Regions from separate parts of the Proteiniborus sp. genome, predicted to be linked through region 1. Evidence: riboswitches for the same ligand, from Rfam matches in the RefSeq annotation. Region 1 holds a riboswitch; each other region holds the start of a gene.
What was found. Region 1 has a riboswitch for molybdenum cofactor ahead of ABV008_RS07055 (S-layer homology domain-containing protein). Riboswitches for the same ligand answer to the same signal wherever they lie in the genome.

Region 1 (3,181 bases):
TGCTTCCTCAACCTGAGCTAAAGTGAACTCTGCTATACTCTGTCTTACCCTGTTTTTCAAAATAACTTTATAGGCAGTATCAGTAAGCTTTATTCCTGTAGTGCCAGACTTCATATTTTTTAATAGATGGTTTAGATTAATACCTTCATACTTAAGAGTTACTTCACTACCATCTCTTAAATCTACATAGTCTCCACGGAATGCTCCTGCATCTTGGCTTTCTAGCTCACGGATAGATACAGGAATACTTGTTTCAAGACCTGGTCCTTCAAAGGTTAAAGTAGCTCCTGTTATGGCATCAACATCATATGGAGCATCTCCTTCTAATCCTCCGTTAGTGATATGCTTATATGAGCTAGTTGAATAATCTACTCCACTCGATGATGAAACTTTTATTTCATTTACTAGCTTTATCTGTTGTCCATTTTGACTATAAATTCTAAAATATCCTTCAATAGAAGAGTCATTTTTTGCTGTATCATATACTGCTTTTACGTCGCTTTCGCTTGTCCCTACTTCATATACTAATACATATTGGTTTGAAGCATCTCTAATATCTGCTATTGTTACAGGATCATTAGGATATCCATCAGCTGCTATGAATTCAACCTTATCCTTATCGTCATAATCTTTAAATAAGCTACTTAAAGGTACTCCAACAACGTAATTAGTTTCTGGTCCTGATTTTTTCATATATGTCCAATTGCCACTTACTCTAGGCATTAAGAGAATATCTGCTTTAGTATACTCCTTATTTCCTATCTTGAATACAGTTGGCATCTCACTTCCAACAAGTATCTTATGTATTGTCTTATTAAATAGTGGATTGCTTTGCTCATTTACATGCTGCTGTCCTACCATAAGTAATGGTGCATCATCATCTGAAAGCTTTTCTAAAGAAGAAGTCTGTGGAATTACATCTGATGCACCCCTTTCTCCAGCTCTTTCAAAAGCAAGGATTGTATCTACTGTTACTTTTCCTGTCTCAACTCCATTACTTAGCTTTGGAAAATAATATCTTTCTAATCCAAAAGAAGGTGTTATAAGTTTCTTAGAAGTTGTTGAGTCTCCTTTAAATGTTGGGTCAAAGGTAACTTTATATCCATCTCTAGCCACAAAAGCAATAGGATACTCATTATACTTATCTTTTATAAAATTAGATTTGCTTAGTAAATCATTTACTTTCACACCTCTTCCGAGAAAGATGCTCTTAGTAGGTGTAGTATTAATTGTTGAATACAAATTAGTTGCCTGTGTCATAGACAATAGCTCATTTAGTGTGTATGATCTTTCATTAGAAGATCCTATGCCATCACCTGTAACAACTATAATTGGTTGCTCTGTTTCAGGTTTCCAGCTTTCAGCATAGGCAATACTATTTGAAAGTCCAGGAGCTACTAATCCTAACAACATTACAAAAGCTACTATGAATGATAAGCTCTTTTTAAAACATTTCATAAATTTTCCTCCTTTATTGCATTAAATGTTTAATTCTCAATACTTAAAATAGAATACCTCCAGAAAAGCTCAATTTGCTTAAAGCAGATTGCCGAAATCTTTGATTTCGTAATAGTCACTTTTGCAGTAGCTCAAAAAAGTAAAACTTCTTTTAAACAAAAAGAAGTCTTCAAAAATACATCAACATCACCCCTTTTCGCACTGGAAGGTAATGTAGTTTCCCACATTGCCCTATCGTTTTAAACATCATGCAGGTATAACTCTGTTTAGATGAATAAAATCGGAGTATTTTATTTAGTTTTGTTATTTATTGCTCTTCTTTTCTCAGCCTCTGTAGTGGCTAAAAGAAGGAAGCTGTCCATATCTTTAAGCTTTTTCTTTGAATAATTTTCATAGCTTTCCAAGAACCTGTTCATCATAGTATATTTCTCTTTTTTAAATGAAGGTTCATTTCTAAGTATGAAAAAACAGATATTTGATAAGTCTAATCTTATATCACCATATCCAACTTCCTCAAAGTCCAGCCCGTAAATATTGCCATTGCTATATATAAAGTTCCTGAGGTTTACATCCTTTTTTAAAAGACTATTCTTACCCTTTTTTATATCATGTAGTTTTGTCATCCACAATGCAAGCTTGTCTAACCATTTTCCTATCTTCAATCTATCTACTAAATCCACAACAAGTTCACCTTGAACATATTCCATAATGAGACTATCTTTATTCTTATATAATATTTCCGGAACTAATATATCAGAATCTTTAAGCATATTTATATTATCATACTCTATATCTAATAATTTTCTATTTTCTAAGCTGTATTCTTTTAAAATAGCAAGTCTTTCACTTGTACCTTCCTTGAGATTTATCAAATATACTTTATTCCTTTTGCTTTTCAATCTTTTCAACATTTCGAAATCCATTACTTACTCTCCCAATCCTGCACTGTACTTTCCACTAAATCTGTTAGCATTTCTATATTATTCATTGCATTAATGACAGGAAGATTATTATATTCTAATAATCCATTACTGATTACGCCACTTAATGCAAAGACACTTGAATTCATTCGCTTATTAATATCTTTTATTGAACCAGCACATAGTATTTTAGGTACATCAAAATCTGTAACTCCTTCTAATATGACAAAATCCTGATTATAGTATTTTAATATATCTTCCATTGGCAATCTTTCTTTATATAGTATATTGGTTTCATAAAGTCCTCTAGCAGATACTAAATCTGCCCCCGCCTTTCTATGTCTATCTGTATTAGACCCTTCAACCTCCATTGTAAATTCTTCATAATGAATTTCCTTTACTGTTCCTACAGAGTATCCACGTTTTTTTAATTCTCTTATAAGCATTTCTATAGTTGTTGTCTTACCTGACTTCGAATATCCATAAACAGAGAAAATCTTCATCCTAGTCCTCCTAACCGATGATATTAAATTGTAATAAAATAATCATAAGTGCAATTAATGTAGTAGCAAAAATAAGTACATAGTCAATTTTCCTCATTTGAAGTTTACAATAAGAGGTTCTACATTCATAAGCTCTAAAGCCTCTACTTTCCATAGATATTGATATGTATCTGGCTTTATCTAATGCCTTTACTATTGAAGGCATTAATATATATTTATATATAGAAATTTTCTCTTTCAAAGGTACTTTTTCTAAGCTGATTCCTGATAATTGTACTGCTATTACTGAATTCAAAAATT
Region 2 (3,181 bases), on a different contig from region 1:
CTTACCAAACCTACTTTACCTTTTATTGGTGAATCTTTTCTAACTAGTACATTGAAACCTTCTACTCTTTTCACATACTCAGGATAAGCTGCAACTATACCTTGAAGCATTTCTTCTACTACGCTTTCTCTGTCATTAATAATCTTCTTCACTACATCACTTCCTTTCAATAATTAAATTTACTAATAAAAACGCCTTTCTTTTAATTTGATTAATTTCCTAAGCCTTCACATAGCTTATAAATTCAGACTCTATGTTGTATTACATATATATTTTTAAGAACTTAAATTATGACAAGCCTTATAACTTTTTTGTTATGCAAAAAACCGCACTTATCTAGCCTTATGTTTTCATAAGTTAGATAGCGCGGTTCTCCAAATCTCCATTAAATATTTAATTAATATTATCTGTCCATTTGCTTATACTATAAATATGCCTCTCGTTCTAATTATATGCACAAGCCTTCAAATTTTTTATATATTATAGTTTCCTTAATAAAATAAACATTTTAAGCTGTTTCAGTGTGACTTCTCTTTCTTCTAGCATAGATTCTCTTCTAAAAAACCCAACACTTGACTGAGAGCCTCTATTGTTGCAAGTTTTTTCATATCATTATCAAATAAATGTCCTTCATTCTTAACAGTTATTAGCTTGTTATTTATTCCATATTCCTCTAACTTTTCTGCCATCTTAACCGATTGTTCATATGGCACATCAGTGTCCTTATCTCCGTGAATCAAAAGAGTAGGTGGAAAATCTGAACTTACATTATATATTGGACAAAAAGGTATTATCTTTTCTTTTTGAAATAATGTGTGATACCCACTTACTTCTTTTGTCCATATCCCTTTTTGTCTACAATATAAATAATATATAAATCTTTCTCTAAAACCCTGTGTTATAGCTTCATTGTTTATTACACCATAGGCTTCTTCTCTGGTAACTAAGGGCATTTTGCAGTAATACTCACTAGGCATACCATACCATTCTGCAAGTATGTCTCCATATCCGTAGAAAGATACTATTGAACTAGGTTTTTCTTCAAAAGTTCCAGAAAGTAAACCCAAATAAGCTCCAGCAGAACTTCCTACTACTACAATTTTATTGGGATTGATATTCAGTAAAACTGGTCCCTTTTCATCTAGCATATTATATGCCGAAAAAATTGTAAAGGTGGTATATTTTATGTATCCTACTTTTAATTGTATTAGTAAATCATCAGTTAATTTGATAAACAATTTCCGCATGCCATGGGGATAACATGCTGCTTGGGCAAGGATCGCTATCATAAGTACAGTCTTTAGCTTGCAGATGAGGACTTTGTTATAAAAAGACTTCTACGAAATCTACTTGACTTCGCATATGCCCTAAGACATTTCTATGGAGATATGATTGCGTCTAGATTTGGTCAGTTGCTAACAGAACATCTTACTATAGCAGCTTTATTGGTTGAGATGAAATTTGATTTTTAAATTGAGGTATGTCTATTATTAATTATGATTTGTCATAACATTAGAACATTAAGTTAAAATATATGATATAATTATTATTGATAATTTTATATAACTAAAAAATTCTACGAGATTGTGTTCCTACAGGCACTAGCTGCTACGGAAGCAATCCTATAGGGTATAATTGGAAACGATTATGCCTCCCTTTTGGAAAGTAGATAACTAATAAGCCAATCAATTCTTAATGGTTGACTCTGTATGTTACGGTTTCTAAAAGGAAGCCGTTTTTTTATTGCGGCTCTATATATTATTATACTAACTTTAAGGAGGAGTTTACTATGAGAAAAGAAACAAAATTATTCTCAACAATCAGTTTATTAATTGCTTTTTTAATGATGTTTTCAGTAATTTCTTTTGCTGACTCTACAGAAGGTGTTAAAGAAACTGAACAACCTCAATTCAATGAATGGGTACATAAGGGATGGTCACGTCTATACGAAAATGATACGTTTAATCCTGACAAAGCACTATCCAGAGTAGAATTTGTAGCTTTGATTAATAGCTTGTTTAATTTTAAAGAAACTGCAGCTATAAATTTTACTGATATACCAGAACAAGCTAACTATTACAAAGAAGTAGCTAAAGCTTTTAAAGCAGAATATGTTGTTGGAAAAGGTAACGACGTTTTTAGTCCTGATGCAGAAATTACTAAGGCAGAAGCTTATATGATGTTAGCAAGAGCATTAAAGTTAAATGTACAACAGGAAGCAGACAAGCTTTTACAGTTTAATGACTCTAAAGAAGTGCCAAAATGGGCAATAGGTGCTGTCGAAGCCTTATCCCAAAAGGGTTGGATAAATGATAAAAATAAAGTAAAACCTCTAGATAAAGTATTAGGTTCTGAAGCAGTTGTATTATTAGAAAAAGCTGTTGCCTCTAAGCCTGAAGAAGCCACAAAAGATGCTGAAGAAAGCATAACAAGCGAAGAGCCTTCTAAAGGTAATGGAAAATCTCCACTTTCATTTAAAGGAGCTTATTTTACATCAATTGTAGATAATAAATCCGTAGATTTAGCTAAGTTAGATGAAGGACTAAAAAACAATGAAAATATTATTATTAAATTAGAATTTGATCGTGGTATTGTCCGTGATAATTGGGAAAATAATCAGAAACAAATATTGCTTAAAGATAATGACGATCAAGAAGTATTAAATGAAGTATTTAGAATTAATGGTGTAGATAATGAAAAATCATATATATTTATTAAACCACTAACTGCTCTTGAAGCAGGTAAAAACTATAAAATTATTATGAGCAAGGATTTAAAAGCTAACAATGGTAGTTCCCTTGGTGAAGAAATAGTGGTTACTTTTTCAGTTCAGTAAAATACAGGGGGAGCTTGCTTCCCCTGTATTTTTATCATTATTAACTAGATAGGAGGCAAAAATGAAAAACAATAGACAATTTTATAAGATAATTATGCTTGTTTCAATACTCTTCTTTGTATCTATTGTCTCAGTTTATTCCAGCGAAGACGGAAAATCTATCCATTTAGACCTAGTAGAATCTATTCCTTCTAATGGAGAAGAATCAGTGGACAATGATGTACTCATACACCTTTTATTTAATAAGAATGTAGTTAATATGTCTGTTAAAGATAACAACGCAAATTGCTTTAAGCTACTAGATGAAAATCAAGAAGAAGTACCTATTGAAATTCTTTTTCCTGA
Region 3 (3,181 bases), on a different contig from region 1:
TGGTGTTATCAGTCCAATAGCTGCAGCCCAAGGCAGTCCACACATCTGAGCAGCAATGATTAGTACTGCGTTAATGCCTGAACCAGTAATAAGTTGCCCCATTTTTACAAATTGAAATACTAAAGCAATTGCTAATAGTATAGCTGTTCTTGTTAATGTTTTTGTTTTCTTATTCATATATATCACCTAATATCTTTCTCGCTTTATATAATGAGTGTGTAGTAGGTGGTGAGCCTTATGTCCGTTAGCTTTCCCTAGGTATTCATCATATAAAGCTTTAATTTCTGGATTATTATGAGATTTTCTTAAAGGCATTTCTCTATCAATAGTATATAATCCCTGTGCTCTTTGCCTGCACACTTCATCTGTCTTATCCTTATCCATAATAATTGGCTGTCCTCCGCCGTTTATACAACCTCCTGGGCATCCCATTATCTCTATGAAATGATAATTAGCTTCTTCATTTCTAATTCTATCTAGAAGTCTACCTGCGTTACCTGTACCATGAGCAACAGCCACCTTTACATCAAGATCTCCTATCTTTACAGTAGCTTCCTTAATGCCCTCAAGTCCTCTTACTGGAGCATACTCTATTTCTTTTAAATCTTGTCCTGTCAATATATCAGCTACAGTTCTCAAAGCTGCTTCCATAACGCCACCTGTAGCACCAAATATTACTGCAGCACCTGTAGATTCTCCCATAACCTTATCGAAGCTTTGGTTTTCTAAGGATTTAAAGTCTATTCTAGCTTCCTTTATCATCTTGGCTAGCTCTCTAGTTGTAATAACTGCGTCCACATCCTTGAATCCGTTTACAGATAGTTCTTCTCTTGCAGATTCATATTTTTTAGCTGTGCAAGGCATAACAGATACTACAAATATTTTTTTAGAATCTATGCCCATTTTCTCTGCATAATAAGATTTGGTCAATGCCCCAAGCATTTGGTGAGGAGATTTACAACTTGACAAATTATCTAGAAAATCATTGTGATAATGTTCACAATATTTTATCCAGCCTGGTGAACAAGATGTAATCATTGGAAGTTTTCCACCATTCTTTATTCTGCCTAATAGCTCAGTACCTTCTTCAATAATTGTTAGGTCTGCTGCAAAATCTGTATCAAATACTCTATCAAAACCTAATCTTCTAAGTGCAGTTACCATTTTCCCTTCTACATTAGTCCCTACAGGCATACCAAACTCTTCTCCTAAAGCAACTCTAACTGCAGGAGCAGTCTGGACAACAACATACGTATCATTATTTTCTAGGGCATCCCATATTTTATTCCTATCATCCTTCTCTCTTAATGCGCCAACAGGGCACACCTTTATACATTGGCCACAATTTATACAAGCAACCTCTGACAAGCTTTTGTTAAAAGGAGCAGATACTACTGTTTTAATTCCTCTCCCAGCAAAATCTATCACAGCTGTTCCCTGAACACTTTTACATACGCTTATACATCTTCCACAAAGTATGCATTTGTTTGGATCTCTCACTATTGAAGGTGACATCTGGTCAATATCATAAACATTTTTTTCTCCCTGATATTCCAGCCCATCTACTCCCATTTCTTCAGCAAGCTTTTGAAGTTCACAGTTAAGATTTCTGGAACAAGTGAGGCACTCTCTCTCGTGCCTTGCAAGAATGAGCTTAAGAATTGTTGCTCTAGCTTCTCTAACTTTTTTTGAGGCTGTTTTAACTTCCATACCTTCTGAAACAGGTAAAATACAGGATGCTTGGAGAGTCCTGGCCCCTTTCACTTCTACAACGCACATTCTACAAGCACCAACTTCATTGATTCCCTTCAGGAAACAAAGGGTTGGTATATGGATGCTTAATCCTCTAGCAGCTTCTAAAACGGTTGTCCCCTTTGGTACTTGAGTCTTGATACCATCAATCGTAATGTTAACGTTTTCCATAACATTTGTCCCCCTATAATAAATATTGAATTATATAAAAAAGGCTCCTAAAAAGAATTATAAGGTAGCCTTTTTTGAGCCACTGCATAAGAGCGACTTGCACGAAATCAAAGATTTCTGCAATCTGCTTAAAGCTCATTCATAGAAAGTTCTTTTATATGAGATAATAAAGTAAAGCTTCCCTTTTCATTATAAAAAAGCTCCTTCTAAAAGGAGTTTTTTGTAATAGTAAACAAACCAATAGTTGTATAACAATATCGGTAGTTAAATATGGCTCCTTTCCAAACACGGGAGGCATGAATATTTCTATTCATACCCATAGGTTTATATTCCATAGACAATTGTCTTTAGGATTATAAACTCGGAATTATTCTATTATTATATAAATAATAATTTATTGTGATATTTGTGTCAATAGATTTTATTTCTTTTTAGATTTATATCTTAAGCTACTATCAAGTATACTTTTTCTTACTCTAATACTTTCGGGAGTAATCTCTAGTAGCTCATCTGCTTCAATAAACTCTAATGCTTCCTCTAGGCTCATAACATTAGGTGGTGAAAGTCTTAGAGCATCGTCTGTGCCTGATGCTCGAGTGTTTGTAAGTTGTTTTTTCTTACATACATTTACTTCTATATCATCAGACTTTGCATTTTGACCTACTACCATACCTTCATATACTTTAGTTCCTGGTGTAATAAATAAGGTTCCTCTTTCTTGTGCTGCATATAACCCATATGTTACAGCTTCTCCAGATTCAAAAGCTACTAATGAGCCTTGAGGTCTTCTTGGAATATCTCCTTTATATGGCTGATATCCTTCAAATACTGAATTTAATATACCATTACCTCTAGTGTCAGTCATAAATTCTGAACGATACCCTATAAGCCCTCTAGCAGGTATTAAAAATTCTAATCTAGTATATCCTCCAGTAGGCTGTGTCATAGTAACTAGCTCTCCTTTTCTTTGTCCAAGTTTTTCTATGACTGAACCAACAAATTCTTCTGGCACATCTATAGTAACTTTTTCTATAGGTTCATGTTTCTTTCCCTCAATAGTTCTAAATAAAACCTCTGGTTTTGAAACTTGAAATTCATAGCCTTCTCTTCTCATAGTTTCTATTAAAATAGAAAGATGAAGCTCTCCTCTTCCTGATACTTTAAATGAATCTGTTAAGTCGGTTTCTTCTACTCTTAAGCTTACATCAGTATTGAGTTCTTTAAATAGTCTTTCTCTAACCTGTCTTGATGTTACAAA

Region 2: another riboswitch for molybdenum cofactor. It lies ahead of ABV008_RS14925 (S-layer homology domain-containing protein); the one in region 1 lies ahead of ABV008_RS07055 (S-layer homology domain-containing protein).
Region 3: another riboswitch for molybdenum cofactor. It lies ahead of ABV008_RS12830 (NADH-dependent [FeFe] hydrogenase, group A6); the one in region 1 lies ahead of ABV008_RS07055 (S-layer homology domain-containing protein).

What each region holds. Positions count from the first base shown of each region.
Region 1 is NZ_JAWRHZ010000036.1:83,395-86,575, reverse strand. It holds gene ABV008_RS07055 (S-layer homology domain-containing protein) at 1-1,458, opposite strand, end outside; molybdenum cofactor riboswitch at 1,632-1,756, opposite strand; gene ABV008_RS07050 (BUD32 family EKC/KEOPS complex subunit) at 1,749-2,381, opposite strand; gene mobB (molybdopterin-guanine dinucleotide biosynthesis protein B) at 2,381-2,881, opposite strand; gene ABV008_RS07040 (energy-coupling factor transporter transmembrane component T family protein) at 2,892-3,181, opposite strand, start outside.
Region 2 is NZ_JAWRHZ010000065.1:58,189-61,369, reverse strand. It holds gene dhaK (dihydroxyacetone kinase subunit DhaK) at 1-152, opposite strand, end outside; gene ABV008_RS14930 (prolyl oligopeptidase family serine peptidase) at 540-1,247, opposite strand; molybdenum cofactor riboswitch at 1,565-1,687, shown strand; gene ABV008_RS14925 (S-layer homology domain-containing protein) at 1,790-2,836, shown strand; gene ABV008_RS14920 (Ig-like domain-containing domain) at 2,898-3,181, shown strand, end outside.
Region 3 is NZ_JAWRHZ010000060.1:65,323-68,503, reverse strand. It holds gene ABV008_RS12835 (ECF transporter S component) at 1-177, opposite strand, end outside; gene ABV008_RS12830 (NADH-dependent [FeFe] hydrogenase, group A6) at 187-1,923, opposite strand; molybdenum cofactor riboswitch at 2,184-2,302, opposite strand; gene typA (translational GTPase TypA) at 2,345-3,181, opposite strand, start outside.